DNA from 2 places in the Neobacillus pocheonensis genome. Region 1 is predicted to be linked to the other one. Evidence: a T-box and tRNA genes for the amino acid it is inferred to sense, from the RefSeq annotation. Region 1 holds a T-box; the other holds one or more tRNA genes.
What was found. The T-box of region 1 lies ahead of trpS (tryptophan--tRNA ligase). A T-box ahead of a tRNA ligase gene usually reads a tRNA of that ligase, here a tRNA-Trp.
Positions count from the first base shown of each region.

Region 2: it encodes a tRNA-Trp, which carries the amino acid that the T-box ahead of trpS (tryptophan--tRNA ligase) is inferred to sense. The anticodon was not compared.

Region 1 covers NZ_JBCNAD010000038.1:27,069-34,395, reverse strand. The annotation lists gene ABES02_RS20395 (peptide ABC transporter substrate-binding protein) at 1-1,442, opposite strand, end outside; gene ABES02_RS20390 (DUF3899 domain-containing protein) at 1,664-2,029, shown strand; T-box leader at 2,076-2,331, shown strand; gene trpS (tryptophan--tRNA ligase) at 2,382-3,371, shown strand; gene ABES02_RS20380 (YjbA family protein) at 3,429-4,175, opposite strand; gene opp4A (oligopeptide ABC transporter substrate-binding protein) at 4,346-6,136, opposite strand; gene ABES02_RS20370 (ABC transporter permease) at 6,155-7,063, opposite strand; gene opp4B (oligopeptide ABC transporter permease) at 7,086-7,327, opposite strand, start outside.
Region 2 covers NZ_JBCNAD010000012.1:108-7,434, reverse strand. The annotation lists gene nfsA (oxygen-insensitive NADPH nitroreductase) at 1-606, opposite strand, end outside; gene trmL (tRNA (uridine(34)/cytosine(34)/5-carboxymethylaminomethyluridine(34)-2'-O)-methyltransferase TrmL) at 662-1,135, opposite strand; gene ABES02_RS06715 (amidase domain-containing protein) at 1,207-2,079, opposite strand; gene queG (tRNA epoxyqueuosine(34) reductase QueG) at 2,157-3,287, opposite strand; gene ABES02_RS06705 (B3/B4 domain-containing protein) at 3,397-4,062, shown strand; tRNA gene ABES02_RS06700 (tRNA-Gly) at 4,125-4,198, opposite strand; gene ABES02_RS06695 (lysophospholipase) at 4,403-5,326, opposite strand; tRNA gene ABES02_RS06690 (tRNA-Leu) at 5,539-5,619, opposite strand; tRNA gene ABES02_RS06685 (tRNA-Leu) at 5,647-5,732, opposite strand; tRNA gene ABES02_RS06680 (tRNA-Cys) at 5,777-5,850, opposite strand; tRNA gene ABES02_RS06675 (tRNA-Gly) at 5,861-5,935, opposite strand; tRNA gene ABES02_RS06670 (tRNA-Gln) at 5,941-6,015, opposite strand; tRNA gene ABES02_RS06665 (tRNA-His) at 6,056-6,131, opposite strand; tRNA gene ABES02_RS06660 (tRNA-Trp) at 6,143-6,216, opposite strand; tRNA gene ABES02_RS06655 (tRNA-Tyr) at 6,222-6,306, opposite strand; tRNA gene ABES02_RS06650 (tRNA-Phe) at 6,357-6,432, opposite strand; tRNA gene ABES02_RS06645 (tRNA-Asp) at 6,605-6,681, opposite strand; tRNA gene ABES02_RS06640 (tRNA-Met) at 6,685-6,758, opposite strand; tRNA gene ABES02_RS06635 (tRNA-Val) at 6,783-6,858, opposite strand; tRNA gene ABES02_RS06630 (tRNA-Glu) at 6,877-6,951, opposite strand; tRNA gene ABES02_RS06625 (tRNA-Ser) at 6,968-7,059, opposite strand; tRNA gene ABES02_RS06620 (tRNA-Asn) at 7,067-7,141, opposite strand; rRNA gene rrf (5S ribosomal RNA) at 7,159-7,275, opposite strand.

The DNA of each region.
Region 1 (7,327 bases):
TGGCCTCCGCCAGTTACCCAAAGATCCATGAAAGTCATAGGGTCTGCATAGTCTGGACCCCAACCGCCCATTAATAAGCCATAATCTTCTTTATCTTCACGAGCGATACGGATTTTGAATGGTACGCTTTCAATCGTTAGCTTTAATCCAGGAAGATTTTTCTCTAATTGGTCTTTAATGAAAGCATCAGTTGTTTTTGCTGCTTCAGTGTCTTGTCCAACATAAACTAGAGAAACTTCTTTAAGACCAAGTTCTTTTAACCCTTGTTCCCAAAGTTTTTTAGCTTCTTCTTTATTAGTTTTTAGGTAAGTTCCAGCAGTATCACGGAAGTCTTTACCATCTAAGAATGCAAAATCTTTTGGTACTAAGAAGTCAGCAGCGATTGAACCGTTTGCTAATACATCGTCAACTAAAGCTTTTTTATCAACAGACAAAGCGATAGCTTTACGGATGTTCTTGTTTTTCAAAGCAGGAATCTTTTCATTCATTTTTAACCACCAAATTGATGGCTCTTGGTAACGAAGTAAATCTTTTGTTCCTTCAAATTGTGAAAGAATTGCAGCTTGTGAAAGCTTTGGTGTGATATCAGTTTCGCCAGCTGTGAATGCGTTAGCAGAAGCCTGACCATCTTTTGATACGTTAAAATTGATTTTTGTTAAAGTTACATTTTTTGCATCCCAATAAGTTTCGTTCTTTTCAACTACCCATTCAGTTGCAGTTGGGCCATCCCACTTAGTCATTTTGAATGGTCCGTTGTATACTAGGTTAGCAGCATCCTTTGCAAAGTCTGCGCCTTTTTCAGTAACGAACTTTTTATTTTGAGGGTAGAACAATGAGAATGTTAGGTAAGACTCAATGTAAGGAATTGGACCTGTTAAAGTGATTTCTAATGTATTAGGGTCAATCGCTTTAATTCCTAAGTCTTCAAGTTTTGCTTTACCTTCAGTAATTTCAGTTGCGTTTTTGATTTTGCCCATCATGAAGTATGGACCGTAAGGAGAAGCAGTTTTTGGATCGATTGCACGTTGCCATGCAAACACGAAGTCTTCTGCAGTTACAGCGTCTCCGTTAGACCATTTTGCATCTTTTTTCAATTTAATTGTTAAAACTGTTTTGTCATCATTATAAGTTGGCATACCGTCAGCAACACCTGGGATAACCTTTTGGTCTGGATCTAAACGGTATAGACCTTCGTTAATTGCTCCTAAAATGGTACCACCAAGAACGTCTTGGTTCATAACACTATCCAATGATGGAATTTCAGCAGATTCTAAAACATTAAGTTCTTGAGTGTCTGCTAATTGCTCTGTTGCAGCGCCTTTGTCCTTGCCTGTGTCTTTGCTAGTATCCTTGCTTGTGTCCTTACCGCCAGAGCAAGCTGCTAGGAACATGCTAAGAACTAGTGATAGTACTAGTAGTAGTGAAAGTTTAGATTTCTTCACTAGTAGACCTCCCTTTTCTATTATTCTGAAAAATTACTACATTCTCTATTATACATATTTTCAACTAATTGTACATTACTTTTTGAAAATTAATTTACAGATTAGAAACAACCTTTACGTAAACATTACAATTTCCTGTGTTATAATTTAGACTTATTGTGATTTTTGGGTATAATATAGCTATGTTTTTCTTATTAAATCAATGTTTTGGAGGTTTGCATGTGAATTCAATTCTTAGAAAAAGAATATTAATGGTAGCGTTTACACAACTTTCCATTTTTGTCTTGTCCTTTATTTTCAATCATAAAATTTCATTATTAAGCTATATCAATATATCTTTTTACATCTCAGCCGCTTTCATTTTAACCTCCTTGCTGGTATATACAATCAATAGTGGATTTTATGATGTCATTTCAAGATCCTTTACACTTGCATTTTCAAGGGGACATAAGCACAAAAAATTTGATGAAATCCCGGGATTATCAGAGCTTGTTACCATAAATCAAAAACCGCTTCTATTTAATGGAATTGTGAATGGGGCTTTGATGCTAGTTGCCCTCTTCGCCTATTATTTTTTGCTGACTTGAAATTAAATATGCACTTCATTTATAATGTGAGTAAATGAATAATGGCAATAAAGCGATGATAAAGAGTAGTATGTACTATTTTTCGATGCAGAGAGTTTGTGGTTGGTGGAAACAAACACGAAAAAGTACTGAATGGACTTTGGAGCTTCTTTCTGAACCCTTCCATTTTTGGAACCAATAGTAGGAGTAGACGTTTTCCTTGCGTTAATAAGGAATCCTAATCAACCCATTAATTGATTATGGAACTGAGTGACTCATTTTGAGTAATTTAGGGTGGTACCGCGAAACCATTCGTCCCTATTGTTTTTAGGGATGAATGGTTTTTTATTTAGATTTTTTAGGAGGAAATGAAATGAAAACAATATTTTCAGGAATTCAGCCGAGTGGAACGATTACACTTGGGAACTATATTGGAGCATTGAAACAATTCGTGGACTTACAGCATGATTACAATTGCTTCTTTTGTATCGTTGATCAGCACGCAATAACCGTTCCACAAGATCCGGTGACTCTTCGTAAAAACATTCGCAGCTTAGCTGCATTGTATCTCGCAGTAGGAATTGATCCGGAAAAAGCAACCTTATTTATTCAATCGGAAGTCCCTGCACATGCTCAGGCAGGATGGATGATGCAATGTGTTTCATATATCGGAGAATTAGAAAGAATGACTCAATTTAAAGATAAATCAGCTGGGAAAGAAGCTGTTTCCGCAAGTTTGTTAACTTATCCACCGCTGATGGCAGCAGATATTTTATTGTATAACACAGATCTTGTTCCAGTTGGAGAAGATCAAAAGCAGCATTTAGAATTAACCCGAGATCTAGCAGAAAGATTTAATAAAAAATACAATGACATTCTAACCATTCCTGAAATTAGTATTCCTAAGGTTGGCGCACGTATTATGTCACTCCAAGAGCCTACGAAAAAAATGAGCAAATCTGATCCAAATCAAAAAGCATCCATTACGCTTTTGGACGATCCAAAACAAATGGAGAAAAAAATCAAAAGTGCTGTAACCGATTCGGAAGGAATCGTAAAACTAGACAAGGAAAATAAACCTGGTATTTCAAATCTTTTATCCATTTATTCCATATTAGGAGGACAATCGATTCAAGAGCTTGAGGAAATGTATCATGGTAAAGGCTATGGGGATTTCAAAGGTGATTTAGCAGAAGTAGTTGTAAATTTCTTTAAGCCGATTCAAGAAAAGTATTTTCATTTAATGGAATCGTCTGAGCTTGATGATATTTTAGACCGCGGTGCTGAAAAAGCAAACCTTGTTGCTACAAAAACACTAAAGAAAATGGAACGTGCAATGGGGCTTGGAAGAAAAAGGAGATAAATACAAAAAAGCCTGATCCACAAAAGGTATATGTGACACACCTTTTGGGTCAGGCTTTTAGTTTACTTTTGGACCATGTTCCATTTCCCATAGTTTTTCAAAAAATGGCTGACCTTTAATTAAATTTTCACAAAATGTCTCGTGCTTTTTGGACCAGCCGTATTTTGCTTCGTCAAACAACTGTTCCCAAGCTTCTTCAAAATTCAGCTCTTGAATGGTGGAATACTGTTCTGGGCACCACTCGGTGAACCAATAGCGAATCTCTGCTTCATTATTAGATGAAAGAAGTTGATCAAGCGCCATAAATAACAGTTGTTTTAATTGTCGTTCTTTTCGGGTTAATCCTCTCATTAGTTCTGGTTCTGGGGAGAGAATATGGAAATCTTTCGTTCTTGGCTGTTGATAGAAATGATATTTCTGGGCATCATGTGTCCCAATCATTTCATACACAAGCTGTTCCTGTCTTGGGATTAGTCTGCTTTTCCTTATTGGGATATTATATCCAATTGTATCAATGGCAAGTATCCCTACCCCATCTGTTACCACAAAGCAATAATCTAACTGGACTCTTTCATGATTTTTCCTTAAGTATGCTTTTTGATAAATATCATCTAGAAGTTGTTGAGGTAACTCTGACAAATCATTTTCAATATAGTTAAATAGAATAGGTTCGACTTTTAACAGTGGAACCTGATCTAATAGTTCCACTCCGTCATCCTTACGCCATTCATGAAAGTGGCAAACATTATAACCGTTTTCTTCACCTTCAAACCAATTTACCCAAACATCATGAAGATACAACATCGTACATCCCCTCACTTCAAGAAACTATTTGTCAATCAGTATGGGCAGACATAAGTTAAATTATTCCTTTATATATATTTTGCTCCAGATAACATAATAATATTTTCCCTAATTGTGTTTTGACAAAAAAAAGAGATGATCCTAAATGAAGATCATCTCTTTCTATATTATTATTCTACATCTGGAGTCTTGCTTGAGACACCAACTTTAGACCATACAAAGCTGCTATCTTTTGGATCCACTGAATAGTCTGTTACACGATTATTAACCGAGGTAATTACTGAACGGAACAATGTTGGAATTACCGGCATTTCATCGTTCATGAATTTTTGCCAATCTTCGTAGGCTTTCTTACGGTAATCATGGTCAAATGCTTTTTCGGAATGACCATCAGCTAATAACTGATCGTTTTTCTCACTAATAAAACGTGAGAAGTTAAATGGTACATCTTTACCATATAGTCCGTATGGATCAACATCGGTACCTGTGCTCCATGCAGCCTGGAAAACCTCTACTTTAGGGTCATCGTTCTGAACCATATCATAGAATGAGTTGAATTCTGCTAAACGGCCATCATTAAGAGATACATCTAAACCAACATTTTTCCATGATTGAATATAGAATTTTGCTAGTGGTTCAGCTGCATCTCCTCCACTCATTGCCAAGAAATTGATATGAAATTTTTCACCTTTCGGATCTTCACGGAGTCCATCGCCATCTACATCCTTATAACCTGCTTCATCCAATAGTTTTTTTGCTTTTGCTGGGTCATAACCAATTGGGTTGGCATTGTTGCTAGACCAACTAGGGAAGGAAGGTGGAATTAATGAAGTTGCCGGGAACCGTAAACCATTGTAAATTTTATCACCGACTGATTTTTGATCTAAAGCATAAGCCATTGCCTGACGTAAACGTTTGTCTTGGAACTTTGGATTATCCATGACGTTAATACCCTTATCGGCATCCCAATGACCTAATTTAAAGCCAATATAACTGTAGGCTAAATCGATTTTTCCAAGGAATTGGAAGTTTTTAGACCCTTTTGCGGCCGCATATTGGTCTACTGGGTATTCAGCAATATCAACTTCACCTTTTTTCATTGATTGTAAAATAACTTTAGGATTAACAACTTTTAATACAACGCTCTTTAATTTTGGCTTTCCTGCATAATAGTCATCATTACGTTCATATTCAACGGATTCTCCTGGGACCATCTTTTTAATTTTAAACGGTCCAAAACCAATAGGATCTTTATGAATTTTATCCGACTTTGCTAAGTCCTTAATGGCAACATCACCTAGGTAATGCTTAGGAAGCGCGTATGGCCATAAGCCAGTTAATAACGATGGATTTGCTTGTGTAAATGTAATCGAAAGGGTTTTATCATCGATAATTTTGATACCTGAGATATTTTGAGCTTTTCCTTCATGGTATTCGTTCATTCCTACAATACTTTGAATAATGGCGTCACCGTATCGGACCCCAGTGTAATCCTTATTTCCAATTACCAGGAATGAATATTCATAGTCTTGAGCAGTTACTGGCTTTCCATCAGTCCAATTTACATTGTCTTTAATTTTTACAGTAATCGTTTTATTGTCTTTAGACATTTCATATGTGGCAGCACCATCATTTGTATATTCATAGTCTCCATTTGTTGAAAATAATGGCTCATCAAAAAATTGAAGAACGAGGAAATCTGGATTTCCATCATAAAAAGCATAGTTTAAAGTGCCTTCAAATGGGGTATCCGATACTAAACCATAGGTTAGAGAGCCATCATTTATTGCATTCTTATCATTCTTCACTACTAATGGAAAGTTCCCAATGTTTTCTTTCGGCTTACCATTTGATGTTTCTGTTTTCTTACCGCTCCCGCCTGTTGAATTGCTGCAAGCGGATAAAACTAATACGAGTAAAGCCATGAAACTGAAAAGCTTGAATAAATATTTTTTCTTCATTCTTCCTTTCCCCCTTTATTATCCTAGTCTTTGTCTTGCATCGGCTGCACGTTTTAACGCTTGGCCAATGAAATTTATACATAACATCATTACTAAAATAAGCAATGATGCAGGTAACCAAATCCACCATTTATTTTGGAGAACATCCGGATTTGAGGCATAACTCACTAGAGTCCCTAAGCTTGGTGTGCTTTCCGGTAAACCGAATCCTAAATAGGTTAAACCAGACTCAATTCCAATATTTCCAGCAAGATTTAGTGTTAAATTCACGATAATAATAGAACTTAAGTTTGGCAGCACTTCACGAAACATGATTTTCCAATTAGGTGTACCAAGTGTTTTGGAAGCTTGGACATAATCGAGTTCTCTTTCAGCAAGAGTTTTTGAACGTATTAATCTTGCTTTACCTGTCCACAAAAACGCACTCATAATCAGTATAAACGTGTAAACATTGTAATCTGGTACGATTGTCACAAAAACAATAACTAGCATTAAGGTTGGAAGAATAAGAACAAAATCGATAATTCGCATGATAATATTGTCAACCGTTCCACCGAAGTAACCTGCACATATTCCTACACAAAGGCCGAAACAACCGGTTAACAAGGTAATACATAAGCCGATTGTAAATGAATTTTTGGCTCCAATGATTAACTGTCCTAGTATATCTCTTCCACCATAATCCGTTCCAAGTAAATGTTCGGAGGATGGAGGTGAGTAAATCGATAATAAATCTACTGTCACGATTTTCTCTTGATCTAACAAAAGAGAAGCTCCATAAACTAATATAAGAATGAGCCCTAGTAGGATCAACGACCCAATCGCCTTTTTATCCTTTACCATTTCTCTCCACATAACTGAAAAAGCGCCAGAGCTTTTTTCTTTCTTTACTTTATGTTCTTTTGTACCGGTAAATTCGACTTTCATGATGATCCCCCTCTCATCCCTGTTATTCAATCCTGATACGCGGATCGACAGCACTTAAAATGATATCAGATAATAATGTTCCTATTAATGTAGCTAAACCAAATATCATAACAAGTGCAGTAACGACACTGAAATCACGTTGAAGGATGGAGGAAACGAACAACTGCCCAATTCCCGGGTATCCATAAATCGTTTCTAAGAAAACGGATCCGCCAATTAAATAGACAATTTCATAACCAAGAAAAGCAGCAATCGGTAAAAAGG
Region 2 (7,327 bases), on a different contig from region 1:
ATCATATTCTTCAAGCTGACGGTCATAAATTTCTGGATCTTGTTCATATTCGTCCTCATGGTAAATATGTTCAAACGGAAGCCTTGGTTTTCGGTCTGTCTGTTTTGTGGGATATCCAACAGCTAGTCCAAACAAAGGAATTACACGCTCTGGTGTTTTTAATACCTTTTGAACCTCTTCCAGCTGATTGCGAATACCACCTATGTAACAAATTCCTAGTCCCAGAGATTCCGCAGCAATAGCGGCATTTTGTGCTGCTAGCGAAGCATCGATGAGAGAAACCATAAATTTCTCCGTACTTTCAATCGATAGGCTCACATCTTTTTGTTCTTTTTCTCCAATAAGGGTATGGCGAAACAGGTCTGCACAAAAAACAAAAAAATGTCCGTTTTTCTCTACATATTCTTGGTTGCCTGCTAGTTCAGCTAACTTTCTTTTCTTCTCCTTATCCTTTACACCAATGATTGAGTAAGCTTGAATAAAGCTTGAGGTTGATGCTGATTGGGCACACGATACAATTGTCCTGATTTGCTCGTTAGTTAAAGGCTTGTCCTCAAAGTGCCGGAGTGAGCGATGATTAAGAATGGTTTCAATAACGTTGTTCATATCTTTGTTCCTTTCTATAAACGAAAGGAGGTCCCTAATAATAGGCCTCCTTTGTTTACTTTAAATGGGCATAGTCTTGCTGGCGCAGTGCTTCATAAATTAGTATTGCTGCTGTATTGGAGAGGTTTAGTGAGCGAATGTTTTCATTCATTGGAATCCTTAAACTAACCTCTTTATTTTTTTCAATAACGTCCTTTGGAAGACCCGTCGTTTCACGCCCAAAGATAAAATAATAATCTTTCTCTGGATTGCTGTAATCAAAACTACTATGCGGCTTTTGTCCAAATTTTGTTAGGTAGAAAAATTCCCCGCCAGCATTTTTTTCGTAAAACTCCTCTAATGAATCATAATATACAATATTTACATGCTCCCAATAATCCAAGCCCGCTCTTTTTAACATCTTATCATCTGTTGAAAAGCCGAGTGGCCGAATCAAATGTAAATTGGTATCGGTTCCTGCACAAGTTCTGGCAATATTTCCTGTATTAGATGGGATTTGTGGTTGATATAGTACTACATGTATGGACACGAATTTCACCTCAGATAAATAACTCTATAAAAAATTATACCACTATGTTGACTGCTTTCAACATTAGTGCCTCAATCGAGGATATGGTAAAACTTATATTTAATATTCGGTGTATAGGCTGAAGAATCCTCATATGCCCAATATCTCATTCGGCTATTGTACGTGTGTGCATTAACTAACGGCATTCCATTTGCATCCTTAGCCGTGATAATCGTATTGTGGTTGAACCTGCCATCCCCTTCAAAATCATAGCAAATTACATCTCCTAATACCAATTGGTCAGGACTACTAACTTGCTTTGCCCTTAAACCGATTGTTGAGTTAGATAAATACAATCTTAATGAGTTAGCAATGGCCCAACTAAAACTCCAGTTATGATTTTGCATCCACCATCCAGCACCACGGCTCGGGTAGCCTCTCATAGGCGCTCCGCCTACATGGAGACATTGGGAGATAAAATTCGTACAATCATTTTCAAACTTTTTATAGGCAGGATTATAGCTATTCCACCAGCGTTCAGCATATTGAATTGCTTTTAAGCGGTTATATTGAAAACTTAAGCGGTCATGGTTATCAGCAATGAAAGGCTGAGAATCCCCCACATGTAGGGATCCATTTTCTACAGGCTTTATCTCCCCATCCATTATTAATGTTTCCTTATAAAATTTGGCTAATCTTTCTTCAACTTCTTCCTCCATGTAAAGATTGCCTTTTTGTTTAATTAAATATTGATAATGTGCATTGTATCTTATAGATTGGAATTCCTCTTCATTCGTTTTTTCGATAATCCTTCCAGCTGCCTTCACTTTCACGATTTCTGCAGACCTTTTTGCTAATGATTCTAGTTTCCTCTCTGCTTTTGAAAAATAATCCTTAGGACTTCTATGGTTCGCAACAAATTGCTGTGCCCTTTTTTCAAATAGTTCCTGAAGAATTTCACGCATTTTCTTCACCCCTTTCCTTTCATACATATGAAAGAAGATGAAAAAAAAGAGCGAAACCCTTTGGCCGCTCCGATAGATCAATTTTTAAAGCTTAATCCTTTTTCAATCTCAATTTGCACTTCTATGTCGGTTTCCTGCTCTTTTGCCTTTTTCAATGCTGCATTTGCGGTTTCACCGCCAATTTTACCAAGTGCCCAGGCTGTCGTCCCTTTTATTGCAGCGCTTGGTTCATTTTCTAAAATGGTAATTAAATCGGGGACTGCCGTTTCATCCTTAAAATGGGCAAGAGCGATAATGGCATTCCGTTGAATTGGCTTTTTCCCTCTCCACGATCCTGCTACAGAACCAAACTGATTTTTAAATTCACGGTTACTTAATTTTAATATCGGTCTTAATAATGGTTTTGCAATCTCAAGGTCTGGCTCCATTTCTTTATGAAAATGAAAGTTTTTTCCCTTATTATGAGGACAAGCTGTTTGGCAGGAGTCACAGCCATAAATGCGATTTCCAATCTTTTCTCTAAACTCATCTGGAATAATTCCTTTTGTTTGCGTTAAAAATGAAATACAACGTTGTGCATTAATTTGCCCTCCCTGGATCAATGCACCTGTTGGGCAGGCTTCCAAACATTTTGTGCAGGTCCCACATTGATCTTCTATTGGTGTATCTGGCACAAATGGGATGCTGGTAATCATTTCACCTAAATAAACATAGGAGCCAAATTCAGGGGTGATAATGGCGCAGTTTTTCCCGCTCCAGCCAATTCCTGCTCTTTCTGCAACCGCACGATCTGAGAGCTCGCCTGTATCGACCATTGATTTTAAACGAGCTTCCGGTACCTTTGATAAAATAAACTCTTCCAGCTTTTGGAGCCTGTCTTTGAGAATATGATGATAATCCAGGCCCCATGAAGCCCTGCTAAAAATCCCTCTTCTTTCTCCCTTTTTACTTTCAACCCGTTCATTCATTTTGGAAGGATATGCGAGGGCAATCGAAATAATGGATCTAGGTTCTTCCAGAAGATTAGATGGATTAACTCGTTTCTCAATATCAGGCTCTTCAAAACCAGATTGGTATCCAAGTTCTTGTTGTTTTGTTAGTCGATTTTTCAACTCAGTGAATGGGTCAGCGCTAGTAAAACCGATTTTATCAATACCGATTTCTTTACTGTAAGCAATAAGTTCCTCTTTCAATTTGTTAATCTCCACTTTTTTCCCCACCCTTCCCGAATATTGATCTATTTTAGAGGTCGTTTAATTATTGTTAGGACATCACTTTATGATAAACTATTTTCAATGATTTTTGGAGGTGGGAATGTTGGAAATTCAAGTTTCATCAGACCTTTTCATGGAGATTCCTAATTTTAAATTAGGCGTTATCGAATATAAGGGGATTACGGTTGGTGATTCACCACAAATGCTTAAGGGACGACTCCAGATGTTTCAGGAGTCTATATTTTTTGAATTAGAGGATAAAACGGTAACGGATTTTCCCGGCATTAAAGAATGGCGTTCTATTTTTAAAAAGCTTGGCAAGGATCCAAATCGGTACCGTCCTTCTGCGGAGGCTCTTTTCAAGAGGATTCAAAAGCAAAATTATCTTTCATCTGTTCAAAGTGCAATTGATATTAATAATTTTTTCTCGTTACAATATCAAGTTCCTATCGGTATTTACGATCTGGATTGTTTGGAAGGACCTGTGGAGGTTCGGGTAGGTGTGGAGGGCCAGGAGTACATTGGATTAAATGGTCGCTCTAATTCATTGGACCGGCTTATAATAGCATCTGATTTGATTGGACCGTTTGGGAGTCCTTTCGTTGATTCTGTAAGAACACCAGTAACCTTAGATACCAAAAATGCTCTTCAAATTATTTATTTGAGACCATCAACAGATTTGGAAAATGCTAATAGACTGACGGAATCGTTAATGAATATGTTTATTCAAATACACGGCGGAGAAGGTACGTTTCGAGTTTTGGGTTGATAATAAAAAAACGCAATGCATCGTTCTCCATTGAAACGGTACACTGCGTTAGTTAATATGTATGGAGCGGGTGATGAGAATCGAACTCACAACATCAGCTTGGAAGGCTGAGGTTTTACCACTAAACTACACCCGCATTTATATACAAGATTTAAATATCGTGTTGACTTTTATAATATTAAACCCAATTCTTCATAAAGTCAAGTGATATCTGCAGTTTTTGTCGAATAAAATAGAAAAACATAATTTATGGGAAACAACATGCGTTCATAGTGCCCAGGACTTACTAAAAAGTAATCCTCCGGGCACTATCAATGGCTCAGAGTGCCCGGTGCTGTACTCAAACATGTCTCCCAATCCAATTGATAATATCAGCATAAACATCTTCTTTATTCGTTTCATTCAATATCTCATGACGAGCACCTTCATACAACTGATAAGTTACATCTTCAATTCCTGCCTGTTGATATGCCTTAAATGTTTTCAAAACACCTTTGGCATTACTTCCAACAGGATCTTCCCTGCCAGAAATTAAGAAGATTGGTAATTTAGTAGGAATCATCTTAAGGTTTTCTGGTTTATTAATGGATTCAATTCCTGTAAGTAAATCATTAAAGAAACCTGAAGTGAATATTCCACCACACATAGGATCCTCAATATACTTATCAACTTCTCGGTCTTCCCTACTTAACCAATCAAATTCTGTACGGGTGGGTTTGAAACCTTTATTATAACTTCCAAACGTCAAATTATTTAACAGTGAGCTAGGTGTCTGAGGTCCCTTCTTTCTCATTTCCCTTGCAGCAATTAGCTGGCCGATTTTCCCCATGATTCCAGGATTACCACCAGTCCCACTCAATATTACACCAGCTAGATTATCCCCATATAACTGAATATACCGTCTTGATAAAAATGAACCCATACTATGCCCAAATAAAATAATTGGGACATCGGGATATTCTTTTTCTATTCTGGTGGTGAGTAGATGCATATCGCGTACTACTTTTTCAAATCCCTGCTCATCTGCAAAATAGCCGCTGCAATTATTTAATTGAGCAGTTATTCCATGTCCACGATGATCATTGCCATATACAATGAAGTTATGGGAAACTAATTCGTTTGCAAAATTATCATAACGCTCTATATGCTCGGCCATTCCATGAGCAATTTGAATAATTGCATTTGGCCTTGTTTTACTTTCTGAATCCCATTTTCTCGTAAAAATTTCAACACCATCATCTGATTTAAAGGTAAATGATTTCATGGCACCCATCCTTTATACGAGTGTTTATTATAGAAAAAAACTCCCGCATTTGCTCATTATAAAGAACATTGTGTGAGTCTCGTTTTCTCTTAAACATTAATAAACTTAACCTGAATATAAAAGAGGGATAAAAAATTGTCAATTACTTTTGAAATTTAGATACAATCCAAAATAAAAAACGCTTCTCATAAAAATGAGAAACGTTTTTGTGATACCGGTGGTCGGGGTCGAACCGACACTCCAGAGGAACACGATTTTGAGTCGTGCGCGTCTGCCAATTCCGCCACACCGGCGTAATGAAATTGTTTTAATAAAGCTAATGCCGAGGACCGGAATCGAACCGGTACGGTAGTCACCTACCGCAGGATTTTAAGTCCTGTGCGTCTGCCAGTTCCGCCACCCCGGCTAAATATAATAACCTGTTCTAAACTAAACTAAACATAAAAATTATGGAGGCGGCAACCGGATTCGAACCGGTGGTAAAGGTTTTGCAGACCTCTGCCTTACCACTTGGCTATGCCGCCATATAATTATTGGAGCGGAAGACGGGATTCGAACCCGCGACCCCCACCTTGGCAAGGTGGTGTTCTACCACTGAACTACTTCCGCGAAAATGGCTGGGCTAGCTGGATTTGAACCAACGCATGTCGCAGTCAAAGTGCGATGCCTTACCGCTTGGCTATAGCCCAATGTTAAAACAAATTAGAAATATTTTTATTGAAAATATTATGGGGCGACTGATGGGAATCGAACCCACGAATGCCTGAACCACAATCAGGTGCGTTAACCACTTCGCCACAATCGCCACAATATAATTGGCAGGGGTAGTAGGAATTGAACCCACACCAAAGGTTTTGGAGACCTTCGTTCTACCTTTAAACTATACCCCTATAAATGGTGGAGGGGGACGGATTCGAACCGCCGAACCCGGAGGGAGCGGATTTACAGTCCGCCGCGTTTAGCCACTTCGCTACCCCTCCACATATAATATACACAATACAATTTATGGTGCCAGCAATATAGAATCAAATGGTGGCTCAGGACGGAATCGAACCGCCGACACAAGGATTTTCAGTCCTTTGCTCTACCGACTGAGCTACTGAGCCATATTAAATCAATTTCCTACAATTAATATGAGGTAAGGCCTTTGCTCAAAAGAACTCTCGTTCTTTCTCGCAGATTGCCTCTGAAGCTTAATCGATGATGTAAGCAATCTGCTCTACCGACTGAGCTACTGAGCCATATTAATAAATTCTATTGAGCCATTTCCATTTAAAATGGCGGTCTGGACGGGACTCGAACCCGCGACCTCCTGCGTGACAGGCAGGCATTCTAACCAACTGAACTACCAGACCGTATTGCGGGGACAGGATTTGAACCTGCGACCTTCGGGTTATGAGCCCGACGAGCTACCGGACTGCTCCACCCCGCGACGATTAAAATATTTTATGAATTATGGTGGAGGATGACGGGATCGAACCGCCGACCCTCTGCTTGTAAGGCAGATGCTCTCCCAGCTGAGCTAATCCTCCAAATTTATGAAAGTTATTTGGTGACCCCTACGGGATTCGAACCCGTGTTACCGCCGTGAAAGGGCGGTGTCTTAACCGCTTGACCAAGGGGCCATATCAGTAATTTAAATGGCGGAGAGCAAGGGATTTGAACCCTTGAGACAGGGTTACCCGCCTACACGATTTCCAATCGTGCTCCTTCGGCCACTCGGACAGCTCTCCATATAAATGGCTCCGCAGGTAGGACTCGAACCTACGACCGATCGGTTAACAGCCGATAGCTCTACCACTGAGCTACTGCGGAATAATTATAGTGTAACAGCCTGGCAACGTCCTACTCTCACAGGGGCGCATGCCCCAACTACCATCGGCGCTGAGAAGCTTAACTTCCGTGTTCGGTATGGGAACGGGTGTGACCTTCTCGCCATTATTACCAGACCATTTATACGACACTATTTTATTATAATGTCTTTTTAATATTTTTCAAGAG